One region of the Abiotrophia sp. genome, then DNA from elsewhere that is predicted to be linked to it. Evidence: predicted binding sites of a transcription regulator. Region 1 holds the regulator's gene; the other holds the start of a gene.

Region 1 (6,654 bases):
ACCGTTTTGAACGACTAGGGGCCAGTGAATTCGACCCACAAGAAGGCCTGCAACGCTGGTCTTTTGATGTCCAATGCGGCAAGGGAACCTATGTTAGAACCCTAGCAGTCGATCTAGGCGCTAAGCTAGGCTATCCAAGCCACATGTCTCATCTGGTCCGCTACATGACGGGGGGCTATAGCTTGTCTCAGGCCCATAGCCTAGAAGAAGTGGCCCAAGCGGCAGATCAAGGGCGAGTTAGTCACATCCTAGTCCCACTGGATCAAGCAATCAACTTTTGCCCACATTACCACTTGCAAGATTCAGAGTGGCCCATAGTCAAGAATGGGCAGGTTGTGCCAAGCACTGCTTTCAACCAAGCTCTCAAAGAGGCTACCGCTTGCTACTACCAAGGCAAAGTTCGTGCCATTTACGGGCCACATCCAAGCAAACCTGATATGGTCAAGCCCTTGAAGATGTTTAGTTATGAAGAGGAGTCACGATAGACAACATGGAAATTATTCGAATACATCATCCAAATCTTCCGCAACTTAAGGGGCCTATTGTCTTGGTTTTAGGATTCTTCGATGGCGTGCACCGGGGGCATCAGGCTGTCATTCAAGCCGGACGTCGCGAGGCTGACCGCTTAGGTTTGCCTTTGGCGGTCATGACCTTCAACCAACATCCTAAAATCGTATACAGTCGACTGACAGCAGCTGAGATGGATTACCTGTCAGACTTAGACCGTAAGATGGAATTGCTTGAAGCCAATCAGGTGGACATAGTCTTCTTAGTCGATTTTACCTATCCCTTTGGCTCCCAGTCTCCTCAAGCTTTTGTTGAAAAATACATTGTCGGCCTTAAGGCTCAGGTGGTGGTAGCAGGTTTTGACTATACTTATGGTCCAAAAGAAGAAGCCAACATGTCCACCTTACCGCAACACGCAGCTGATCGCTTCCAAATTATTGAAGTGCCTGAACTGGTGCTTAATCAGGAAAAAATCGGCTCGACACCCATTCGGGAACTCTTAAGAGAAGGAAAAATCGATGAGGCCAATTTGGCTCTAGGCTATGTCTACGAGACCAGCGGTGTGGTCGTTCATGGTGAGAAGCGTGGGCGAACCATTGGCTTTCCAACGGCTAATATTCGTCCCCAAGCTGACCAAGTCCAACCAGGGCCGGGTATCTATGTGGTCGAGATTCAAGTCAATGGCATTTGGCATCAAGGCATGGCTTCGATTGGCTATAATGTGACCTTTGAGACGGAGACAGGTCTGACCTGCGAGGTGCATATTTTTAACTTCAACCAGCTCATTTATGGTGAGACCGTTAAAGTTCGTTGGCATCACTATCTACGTGGCGAAGTTAAATTTGAATCGGTTAAGGGCCTAATTCAACAACTGCAGGCTGACCAAGCAGCCTCGCAAGCTTACTTCCAGCAAATTAATAAGGAGGGCTAGCATGCAAGCCAAGGCCGCCTATATCCATATTCCTTTCTGCAAGAAAATTTGCCATTATTGTGCCTTTAATAAGTTTTTCTATGATGGCCAACCAGTCGGGGATTATCTGGCCGCCTTGGACCAGGAAATGGCTGCCTACGAGTTAGATCAGACGCAGCCCCTAGATACCCTCTATATTGGGGGTGGGACCCCAAGTTGCTTGTCTCTGTCAGAGTTGGATTACTTGTTAGCCTCTATTCACCGGCGCTTGCCCCTGACGGACAAGACCGAATTTTCTTTTGAGATTAACCCGGGTGAACTTAGTCTAGAAAAATGTCGTCTGCTCAAAGACCAGGGGGTTAACCGTATCAGTATGGGGGTCCAGACCTTCAATGACCGACTACTCCGTAAAATCGGACGTAATCATCGGGAAAAGCAAATCTACCAGTCCATTGACTGGTTTCGCCAGGTAGGCTTTGAAAATCTCAGTATTGATTTGATTTTTCGTTTACCAGAACAGACTTTAGCGGACTTCGATGAGAGTTTGACCAAGGCCTTATCTTTGGATTTGCCTCATTATTCCCTCTATTCTCTGATTATTGAGAATCAGACGGTCTTCCAGCAACTCATGCGCCAGGGTAAGTTGCCCCTGCCTAGCGAAGATGTTGATGCTGACATGTTTCAATTGGCTATTAACCGACTCAAGGAAGCCGGCATCCACCAGTACGAAGTCTCCAACTTCGCCAAACCAGGCTATGAATCGCAACACAATCTAGGTTACTGGCGTTATACGCCTTACTATGGCTTTGGTGCGGGTGCCCATGGTTTCTTAGATGGGACGCGTTATTACAATCACGGGCCCGTTCACCATTACCTTAAACAATTAAGAGCGGGAAATAAGCCTATTATTGATGCTAGTCCCTTGGACTTAGTTGATCAGATGGAAGAATTTCTCTTCTTGGCCTTGCGGACCACGCAAGGGGTCTGCCTAACAGACTTCCAAACACGTTTTGGCTATCGGGCGGAAGTCTTGTTTGCTGATTTCTTCAGACAGCAAGCTGAGCGTGGTCTTTTAATAGAAGAAAGTGACCGCATTTATTTAACAACAAGGGGCCTTTTCCTAGCTGATCTAGTCTTTCGGGATTTGATCGGTTGGCTCAAGGAAAGGCCGCAAATAATGAATAAGGAGGATTAATTGATGAATCGTAAATTTTTGAAGAATTTCTTTTTAGTAGTTTTAGGGAGTTTAATCTTTGCCTATGCCATTAATTTGCTACTGGTGCCTAACCATATGGGGGAGGGTGGCGTGACCGGGGTCACATTACTACTCAAGTATACGCTAGGTTGGGATAACGCTATTACTTACTGGATCATCAACGTGGTCCTCTTAATTATTGGGTGGCGTTATCTAGAGCGGGAAACCCTCTATCTGACCATTGTATCGGTTATGTGTATTTCCGTCTTCCAAAAGATTCTGCCTTCCACAGGCTTTATTCCCGAAAATTCCATGATTATTCCTCTTATGGCGGGTGCTATGATTGGGGTAGGGCTTGGTTTGGTTTTCCTAGGCGGCGGGACTACCGCTGGGGCTGACATTATCGTGATGATTCTCAATAAATATTTTGGGATTAACACCTCTGCTGGTTTCCTCATGATTGATACGGTCGTCGTACTTTCAACTTCCTTTGTTATCGGCTTAGAGAAGACGGTCTTAACCTTAGCCATGTTGGTTGTCTTTACCCGCATCATGAACTTTATCTTAGAAGGTTTCAACCCTAAGAAGTCCGTTACCATTATCTCTAAGGATTCGGATAAAGTGGCTCAGGCTATTTCCCAACGCATTCAACGCGGGATTACCATCCTCAAAGGGCAAGGTTACTACACCCGCAATGACAAAGATGTCCTCTTCATTGTGGTTAGCCGTAACCAGCTCCTACCTCTGCAACGGACAGTGCTTGAGATTGATCCAACTGCCTTTATGATTATCTCCAATGTCCAACAAGTACATGGGGAAGGTTTCTCCTTCTATCTAGATGCTGAGACTGGTCAACAGATTCCTCATCGCTAAAAAGCTTATAAACTCGCGCTTTTAACCAGTGCGAGTTTTTATTCTAGGTAAAATTAGCACTCTAATAAAAAGAGTGCTAAAATTTATGCTCAAAAGGGTTGACAAGGGGTAAAATAGGGTGTATACTAGCATTAGCACTTGAGGTAAAAGAGTGCTAAAAAAAGAGGTGAGAACAATGTTAACAGCTAGGCAACAACAAATTTTACAGTTGATTGTGCAGCTGTATGGCCAGTATGAAGAACCGATTGGGTCTAAGACCCTGCTTCAGAAGAGTCTATTGGATGTCTCACCGGCAACCGTACGAAACGATATGTTGGCACTTGAGCGCATTGGCTATCTCAAGAAGGCTCATTCTTCTAGTGGACGGATTCCATCCTTTGATGGTTACCGCTACTATGTAGATCGACTGATCGAGGATCAAGCAGATATTCAAATGGCTAAGCAAGATAGTGAGGTAATTCAATCTATCTTCCGTGATCGCCATTTTGACGCTATGCAGCACGCCCAATTGGCGGCTGATATCTTGGTCTCCTTGACTGGCTATACGGCCGTCGTTTTGGGAGAATTCAAGGAACAGTATCATTTAAGTGAGTTCCGCTTGATACAACTCAGCGAGAGTCGGATTGTCGCCATTGTCTTGACTGACAAGGGAAGCGTTGAAAGTGATCTAGTAGATTTACCACGATCCTTAAGTCGAGAGGACTTGGGTCGTTTGACTCAAGCCATCAACCAAGAAATTGTTGGCTTACCCTTACTAGAAGCACAGCAACGACTTAAATTGACCTTGCCACTCTTGATGCAGCGCTTAGTTGGCTTCCAAGTCGACTTTTCGTCAGTTATCACCAAATTAATGCGCCATTTGAAGGGGCGTAGTTACTATGTCAGTGGTAAGAATAACTTATTCGATTCAGTAGAAGTGTCAGATTACAAGCGACTCTTCAACCTAATCGATGGGTCAGCAGAAATGTTCCAGCTACTCGAAGCCAAGCAAGGCTTAGCAGTTGAACTGGGATTGGGAGGCCTAGCAGACGTCAGTCTAGTGACCTCATCCTATCAGTATCAAGCACAACAGGTCATCATCGGCCTAGTTGGTCCCGCTACTATGCCTTATCAGCGTGTACTGGGCTTGATGCATCACATCACGCATGAACTGGCCCATTATTAAGTAGCCACACCCAGAATTACCAAACCCTTAAAGGAGGCGATTACGTGTCAAAAACAGAAAAAGAAGTACTCAAGCAAGACATGCCTGTTCAAGATGAAATGCTTGATAAGATTCAAGACAGTGCTGATCAAGAAGAGGTTGAAGTTGATCAATCAAGCGACAGCCTAGATCAAGCCATTGAGGAAGCGGAAGACCAAGTCGGTCAGTTAGAGGCTGAAAAAGAAGCTTTATCCGACCAACTCTTACGTCTACAGGCGGAAATCCAGAACATGCGACGCATTAACCAACGTGAACGCCAAGATGCAGCCAAATATCGCTCGCAAAGCTTGGCCAGCCATCTCTTAGATGTAGCTGATAACTTGGAACGCGCCTTGGCAACCCCAGCTGAGTCTGAAGATGCCAAAGCCATCCATAAGGGCATCGAGATGGTTTACAAGCAGTTCCAACAAGCCTTTGAAAAAGAAGGCATTAGCGTCATTGACCCATTGAACCAAGCCTTTGACCCTAATTTCCATCAGGCCGTTAGCATGATGCCAGCAGGCGAGGGTCAGGAAGCTGATACAGTCATCAATGTCTTACAAAAAGGCTACTTGTTACAAGACCGGGTTTTAAGACCCGCGATGGTCATTGTCGCTCAGTAACAATTTAATGAATATTCCAGACTAAAAAATCAAACTAAAAGAAAAGAGGAAACTATTATGGCAAAAATTATTGGTATTGACTTAGGGACTACAAACTCTGCCGTATCTGTCTTAGAAGGCGGCGAAGCAAAAATTATCCCAAACCCAGAAGGTAACCGTACAACTCCATCTGTTGTGGCTTTCAAAAATGGTGAAATCCAAGTAGGGGAAGTAGCTAAGCGTCAAGCCGTTACCAACCCATCAACCGTAAGCTCTATCAAACGTCACATGGGTGATGGTAGCTACAAGGTCCACATGGATGGTAAAGACTACACACCACAAGAAATCTCTGCTATGATTCTGCAATACTTGAAGTCTTATGCAGAAGACTACTTAGGTGAGAAAGTCGACAAAGCGGTTATCACGGTACCTGCTTACTTCAACGATGCACAACGTCAAGCAACCAAAGATGCTGGTAAAATCGCTGGTTTAGAAGTTGAACGTATTGTCAACGAACCAACAGCCGCTGCTTTGGCCTATGGTTTAGACAAGACTGACAAAGAAGAAAAAGTCCTGGTCTTCGACTTAGGGGGCGGTACCTTCGACGTATCTATTCTTGAATTAGGTGATGGCGTCTTCGATGTATTGTCAACTTCAGGGGACAACCACTTAGGTGGGGACGACTTCGACCAAAAGATTATGGACTACTTAGTTGCTGAATTTAAGAAAGAACATGGTGTAGACCTTTCTAAAGATAAGATGGCCCTCCAACGTCTCAAAGACGCTGCAGAAAAAGCTAAGAAGGACTTATCTGGTGTGTCTACTACCCAAATCAGCTTACCATTTATCACTGCGTCAGCTGAAGGCCCACTTCACTTGGAATTGACCTTGACTCGTGCTAAGTTCGAAGAATTAACACACGATTTAGTAGAACGTACTAAACAACCTGTTCGTCAAGCCCTCAAAGATGCTGGCTTAACTCAATCCGATATCGACGAAGTAATCTTGGTTGGTGGTTCTACTCGTATTCCAGCCGTTGTAGAAGCAGTTCGTAAGGAAACTGGCAAAGAACCTAACAAATCTGTTAACCCTGACGAAGTAGTGGCTATGGGTGCTGCTATTCAAGGTGGTGTTATCTCCGGTGACGTGAAAGACATCGTCCTCTTAGACGTAACACCATTGTCATTAGGGATTGAAACCATGGGTGGCGTCTTCACTAAGTTGATTGACCGCAACACGACCATCCCAACTAGCAAGTCACAAGTCTTCTCAACAGCAGCTGACAACCAACCTGCGGTAGACGTACACGTCCTTCAAGGGGAACGTCAAATGGCGGCTGATAACAAGACCCTCGGTCGCTTCCAATTGACCGATATTCCACCTG
Region 2 (6,654 bases), on a different contig from region 1:
ACTCGCCTCTATCCTGGTATTCATTTTGGGGTGGGGCCTGCTATTGAATCAGGTTTCTACTACGATACTGACAAGGAAGTTCAATTAACTGAAGACGACCTACCTGCAGTTGAGAAGGAAATGAAGAAAATCATCAGCCAGAACTACCCAATTGTAAGACGGGAAGTGTCTCGCGCTGAAGCCTTGGAACTCTTCAAGCACGACCCTTATAAGGTCGAATTGATTACCGACCTACCAGAAGATGAAGTCATTAGCGTCTACCAACAAGAAGACTTTACTGACCTCTGCCGTGGGATCCATGTGCCATCAACAGGCAAGATTAAGGTCTTCAAGTTGCTTAGCTTGGCTGGGGCTTACTGGCGTGGTAACTCTGACAACAAGATGATGCAACGGGTTTACGGGACGGCCTTCTTCAAGCAAGCTGACCTAGATGAATTCTTGCGTCTACGCCAAGAAGCGAAGGAACGTGACCACCGTAAATTAGGGAAAGAACTGGGTATCTTCATGGTATCTAAGGAAGTAGGCTCCGGTTTACCATTCTGGTTACCAAAAGGCGCAACCATCCGTCGCGTAATCGAACGTTATATCATGGACAAGGAAATCAGCTTAGGCTATGACCACGTTTATACCCCAATCATGGCCAAGGTAGACCTCTATCAAACATCTGGCCACTGGGCTCACTACAAGGACGACATGTTCCCACCAATGGACATGGGCGACGGCGAAATGCTAGTCTTGCGGCCAATGAACTGCCCACACCACATGATGATTTATAAGAACGACATTCATTCCTACCGCGAATTACCAATCCGGATTGCGGAATTAGGGATGATGCACCGTTATGAGAAATCAGGGGCCTTATCTGGTTTGCAACGGGTTCGTGAAATGACCCTGAACGACGCTCATATCTTCGTGCGTCCTGACCAAATCAAGGAAGAATTCATCCGCGTGCTAGACTTGATTAAGGCCGTTTACCATGACTTTGGCATCACTGACTACCGCTTCCGTCTCAGCTACCGTGACCCAGAAAACAAAGAGAAATACTTTGATGACGATGCGATGTGGGAAAAGGCGCAAGCCATGCTTAAGGAAGCCATGGATGAGTTGGGCTTAGACTACTTCGAAGCTATCGGGGAAGCAGCTTTCTACGGTCCTAAATTGGACATCCAGTTCAAGACTGCCATTGGCTTGGAAGAAACCATGTCTACCATTCAATTAGACTTCCTCTTGCCAGAACGCTTCGACCTGACTTATGTTGGGGAAGATGGTCAAGATAACCACCGTCCAGTAGTCATCCACCGTGGGGTTGTGTCTACCATGGAACGTTTTGTGGCTTACTTAATTGAAGAGTACAAGGGAGCCTTTCCAACTTGGTTGGCGCCCGTTCAAGTGGCCCTCTTGCCAGTTAGCCTTGAGGCTCACAGCGACCGCGTTCAAGAAATCTATGAAGACTTGAAGGCCAAAGGTTTCCGTGTGGATATGGACTTACGTAATGAGAAGTTGGGTTATAAGATTCGTTCCGCTCAAACCGCTAAGATTCCATACCAAATTGTTATTGGGGACCAAGAAGTGTCTGAAGGCACAGTGAACGTCCGCCACTACGGTTCAGCCAAGTCAGAAAGCTACAGCTATGACGACTTTGTCCGCCTCTTAAGCGAGGATGTCGCGAACAAGAGCCGTCTTAACTAATAGGTATTGAATAAATAGAAAAGGGCTAGATCCTGCCTGCCGTCCTTAGGGACCAGGCAGAATCTAGCCTTTTGGCTTTTATCACAGGCAAGCCAAGCACAACTTGTGTCTGATAGAGCACGTAAATTTGCTGGCTCATACCCTATCTATCAATAGATAGATTGATAGATAGGGTGCAGATGCAACTGGAAGAGACCATGCTAAAGACAGACTTTGCTTATAGGATGATTGGAAATTTCCGGCCAAATAGGGTAAAATAAGAAGGTAATAATTGACCCTGATCAACGAGGAGTAGCTTATATGGAAACTACTGAAAGCAAGCAGGCGACAAGACCCACCTTGCGTGATTTTATGTCCCAGCCTGCACTCATTATGACTTATGTAAGTATCTTAATTCTTTTTCCTTTTTATATTAGTGTGCCAGCGGCGGTAATAGCCGTGGGCTTGATTTTCTGGAAGTACCGTCGACGTTTATGGAAGATTGCCCTAGGAACGGGCTGGTTCGGTGCGGGCACGATTTTTAGCTTTATCATAGCCTTTGCCAACCGCAACCAGTACGGCATCTGGGCAGCCATTGGCTTTATCCTGGTTTGGACCTTCTTTCGGATTTATCGTAGTTTTGTAACACCAGACCTACTGATAAAAATGCTCAATATCATTGGCTTGGGTAGTATCGGAACTAGCCTCTATGCTATCTATCACTACCAAGTCTTTATTGCTAGTCATGGTCTTCCCCTGGACTATATTGTGCGGGATCCTAACCCCCAACACCGGGCCATGTCAACCCTCTTTAATGCCAACTATTATGGGCTCTTCTGTATTTTTGCCCTCTTGGTGGGGGCCTACCTCTTTGTCAAGGCAGGCACTAAGAAGGCCAAGGTTTGGTATGGTCTCAGCATGGTCTTGAATGTGGTCGGCATCTTGCTGACAGCCTCCCGCATGGCTTTGCCGGCCCTGGTAGTGGGAACCATCACCTTTGTTTTCTTCATTAATCGGCGCCTGGTCCTGTGGCTAGGGGGGATAGGGTTAGCAGGGGCCTGTCTGGTCTTCTTCTTCCCGGAACTCTTGGCGCGCTTTACCTCGGCTTCCTTCTCTCATAGCTTAGAAGAGCGGGAAATGATTTGGCGGGCGGCTTGGGGCATCTTCACCGATTATCCTTTAACAGGGCGGGGACCGATGTCCTACTTCAGTTTCTTCTATCTCTATGGTGGTAAGGGACAACCTCACGCCCATCAGATTTTCCTAGAGTTCCTCTCTTCTTATGGTCTCTATGGGACGGCAATCTACTTGATTGGGACGGTTGGCTACTTCCGTGAGCGGGTGGCCCTCTGGTTTAAACCAGAAGTTCAAGATGAGATTGGGCTAGTAACCGCCATGATTGTGACCGTCTTGGTCCATGGCCTCAGTGACGTTGCGGTCATGTGGTTACAGACTGGCTATATCTTCCTCTTCATTGTGACTTGTCCAGTGGCAGTTTGGGAAGCCTTAGCTTCTTATCGCTCAGAAGATGGCTATCTAAAAATTAAATCATAAGTTTTAAAAAGCAAGTGCCTATCACTTGCTTTTTTGACTATTTTAGACTATTATAAAAGAGTGGTTAGCACTTGAGGTGTTTGAGTGCTAAGTTTCAGAATGAATGGAGGAAATCCCATGTTAAAACCATTAGGCAAACGACTCGTGATTGAAGTAGCCCCAGCAGAAGAAAAAAGCGTTGGAGGCTTGATTTTATCTAGCGCCGCCCAAGAAAAACAAGAGACCGGGACGGTCCTAGCAATCAGCAAGGAAGTAGCAAGCGCTGGCGAAGTCGCAGTCGGCGACCGCGTTGTCTTTGAATCTTATGCAGGTGTGACCGTTAAGCAAGACGGCCAAGAATATTTAGTAATTGAATTAGACCATGTCTTGGCCGTTTTAGGCTAAGCACAAGGCAGAGAATAGAAAAGGAGTGACTCTTGATGGCAAAAGAATTGAAATTCTCAGAAGACGCTCGCGCAGCTCTCTTGCGCGGAGTAGATATTTTAGCAAACACAGTGAAAACAACCTTAGGGCCTAAGGGCCGTAATGTGGTCTTAGACAAGACCTTTGGCTCCCCTTTGATTACCAATGATGGGGTAACCATCGCACGTGAAATCGAATTAGAAGACCGCTTCGAAAACATGGGGGCGCAATTGGTGCTGGAAGTGGCTAGCAAGACCAATGATGTAGCGGGTGACGGGACCACGACTGCAACTGTCTTGACCCAAGCCATTGCTAATGAAGGGATGAAGAACGTGACGGCTGGGGCTAACCCAGTTGGCATCCGTCGCGGGATTGACAAGGCTACTAAGGCAGCAGTTGAAGCTTTGCAAGCCTTATCTCAACCAGTCTTATCCAAAGAAGCCATTGCCCAAGTAGCCGCAGTCTCTTCTGGCGACCCAGCCATTGGTGACTTGATTGCAGACGCTATGGAACGTGTCGGCAACGACGGTGTCATCACCATTGAAGAATCTAAGTCTATCGAGACGGAATTATCAGTAGTCGAAGGGATGCAATTTGATCGGGGTTATCTCTCTCAATACATGGTAACCGATAATGAGAAAATGGTTGCTGAATTGGAAAATCCTGTTATCTTCGTGACCGACCGCAAGATTACCAACATCCAAGATGTTTTGCCACTCTTGGAAGGCATTATGCAATCTGGTCGTCCGCTCCTTATTATTGCGGAAGATGTAGACGGTGAAGCCTTGCCAACCTTAGTCCTCAACAAGTTGCGTGGGACCTTAAACGTAGTGGCCGTTAAGGCGCCTGGCTTTGGGGACCGTCGTAAGGCCATGTTGGAAGACATCGCAGTCTTGACTGGGGCAACCGTTGTTTCAGAAGAATTAGGTTTTGAACTTAAGGATGCGACTGTAGAACATTTAGGTCATGCCGGTAAAGTAACGGTAACTAAGGACTCTACCACTATCGTAGAAGGGGCAGGCAACAAGCAAGCCATCGCAGACCGTATTGCGGTCATTCGTGCCCAAGCAGAAGAAAGCACCTCAAGCTTCGACAAGGAAAAACTCCAAGAACGTTTAGCTAAATTGTCAGGCGGGGTAGCCGTTATTAAAGTAGGGGCAGCCACTGAAACTGAGCAAAAAGAACGCAAACTCCGCATCGAAGACGCCCTCAACGCGACCCGTGCGGCCGTGGAAGAAGGAATCGTGCCTGGTGGGGGTACTGCCTTGGTTAACGTTCAAGAAATCGTGGCAGCAGTAGAAGCTGAAGGCGACGAAGCAACTGGGGTTAAGATTGTAGCTCGTGCTTTGGAAGAACCAGTTCGTCAGATTGCAGCTAACGCTGGTAAAGAAGGCTCTGTCATTGTGGACACCCTCCGCCGCTCTGAAAAAGGTGTAGGTTATAACGCCGCAACTGATGTCTTTGAGAACATGATTGAAGCAGGGATTGTGGACCCAACCAAGGTAACCCGTTCTGCCCTTCAAAATGCAGCCTCTGTAGCAGCCTTGCTCTTAACGACAGAAGCCGTTGTAGCAGACATTCCAAAGGAAAGCCCTGATATGCCAGCCGGAATGGGCGGCATGCCAGGTATGATGTAATAAATCTGGCTGAGACCCTGGTCTCAGCCTTTTTGATATATAAAATGAAGTGGGTGTGCTAGACTGAGGATAACAAGTGTGGAGGAGGGATTTTGATGACCTTAGTACAGGTTTCATTTTTGGCAGGCCTTTTTGGGGCTCTGGCCTGGTTGGTGGGCGATATATTTCTAGTAGGTTTTGCGCCGGTGACGGAAGAAGACTTGGTCCGCTACCAAGCAGGGGGTGTTACCAATTTACGCCTGGCTCTTTATATGAGATCAGGGACCGACCGTCGTTTACGCTGGGGTGTTTGGCTAGCTCAATTTTCCATTTGGTTGCCTCTGCTTAGTCTCTATGGCCTCTGGCAAATGGCCCAACCAGTAAGGGGCTTGGCCTTGGCCGGACTACTCTGCCTCCTCATCGGCTTCAGCCTGTCCCCTTTGGCTCATGGGGCTTTCTATGTGCTAGCCATTCTGGGCAAGGCTTATTGTGGGGATTACGCAGAAGCAGGCAAGGCCAATAAATTTTTGGTAGAAGCGCTTAATCGGGCTAATCATTTACTCAATGTGACCTGGCTGTCGGCCCTTCTTGTGACCTATGTGGGGTGGGCTCTGTATGGTTTGGCCATTGTGACCGGCCAGACCCAGTGGCCGACTTACTTCTTACTAGCCACTCCGCTGGTGACCACGCTAATCTGGCTAGGCCTTAGCCATTATGTCATCCGCCGGTGGACGCCCCTCTTTAATGGCGCTGCCCTTAACTTAGCCTGGGTTAGTTTTTATGTCCTGGCTCTCTGGCTACTCACTTAAAATCATAGCATGCAAAAAGGACTGAGCTTAGGCTCAGTCCTTTTGTTTGCTTAGATAGGCAATAATCCGTTCAGCCAATTCAGCCCTTACACCAAGCTTGGCGTAGTCCTCAATAGAGGCTTCTTTCATAGCCTTGAGGGACTTGAAGTGCTTGAGCAACTTGGTGCGGGTTACCTTACCCACACCAGGAATAGCGTCTAACTTAGAAGCGAACTGTTGCTTGCTCCGTACTTGGCGGTGGTAGGAAATAGCGTAGCGGTGAACTTCTTCTTGGATTCGCTGGATATAGTGGAAGACAGGCGAATGGCGGTCTAGTTCTACTAGCTCCTCGCTATAGCCATTCATGAGAGAAGCTGTCCGGTGTTTGTCGTCTTTGACCATGCCGGCGACCGGGATGGAGAGACCTAGTTCCTCTTCAATCACCTGGCGAGCTGCCCGGACCTGGACCTTGCCCCCATCCATCAAAATCAGATTGGGTAGGGGTTGTTCCTCGCGCAGTAAGCGCGAATAGCGGCGGCGAATGACTTCTTGGGTGTGGGCAAATTCATTGGTTTGGTTAGATTCCTTGATTTTGAACTTGCGGTAGCTCTTGCGGTCAGGCTTGC

What was found. Region 1 encodes HrcA, which represses chaperone genes, less so after heat shock. Its sites were predicted from a motif close to TTAGCACTCNNNNNNNNNGAGTGCTAA; they were not measured.
Region 2: the regulator HrcA is predicted to act here: its motif matches at 3,287-3,313, upstream of ACO53F_RS05255 (co-chaperone GroES).

Annotation. Positions count from the first base shown of each region.
Region 1 is NZ_DBHIRJ010000003.1:14,989-21,642, reverse strand. It holds gene truB (tRNA pseudouridine(55) synthase TruB) at 1-485, shown strand, start outside; gene ribF (riboflavin biosynthesis protein RibF) at 491-1,438, shown strand; gene hemW (radical SAM family heme chaperone HemW) at 1,440-2,612, shown strand; gene ACO53F_RS02790 (YitT family protein) at 2,616-3,485, shown strand; gene hrcA (heat-inducible transcriptional repressor HrcA) at 3,661-4,650, shown strand; gene grpE (nucleotide exchange factor GrpE) at 4,695-5,291, shown strand; gene dnaK (molecular chaperone DnaK) at 5,349-6,654, shown strand, end outside.
Region 2 is NZ_DBHIRJ010000005.1:101,365-108,018, forward strand. It holds gene thrS (threonine--tRNA ligase) at 1-1,689, shown strand, start outside; gene ACO53F_RS05250 (O-antigen ligase family protein) at 1,990-3,222, shown strand; gene ACO53F_RS05255 (co-chaperone GroES) at 3,340-3,606, shown strand; gene groL (chaperonin GroEL) at 3,642-5,261, shown strand; gene ACO53F_RS05265 (DUF6796 family protein) at 5,357-6,049, shown strand; gene uvrC (excinuclease ABC subunit UvrC) at 6,083-6,654, opposite strand, start outside.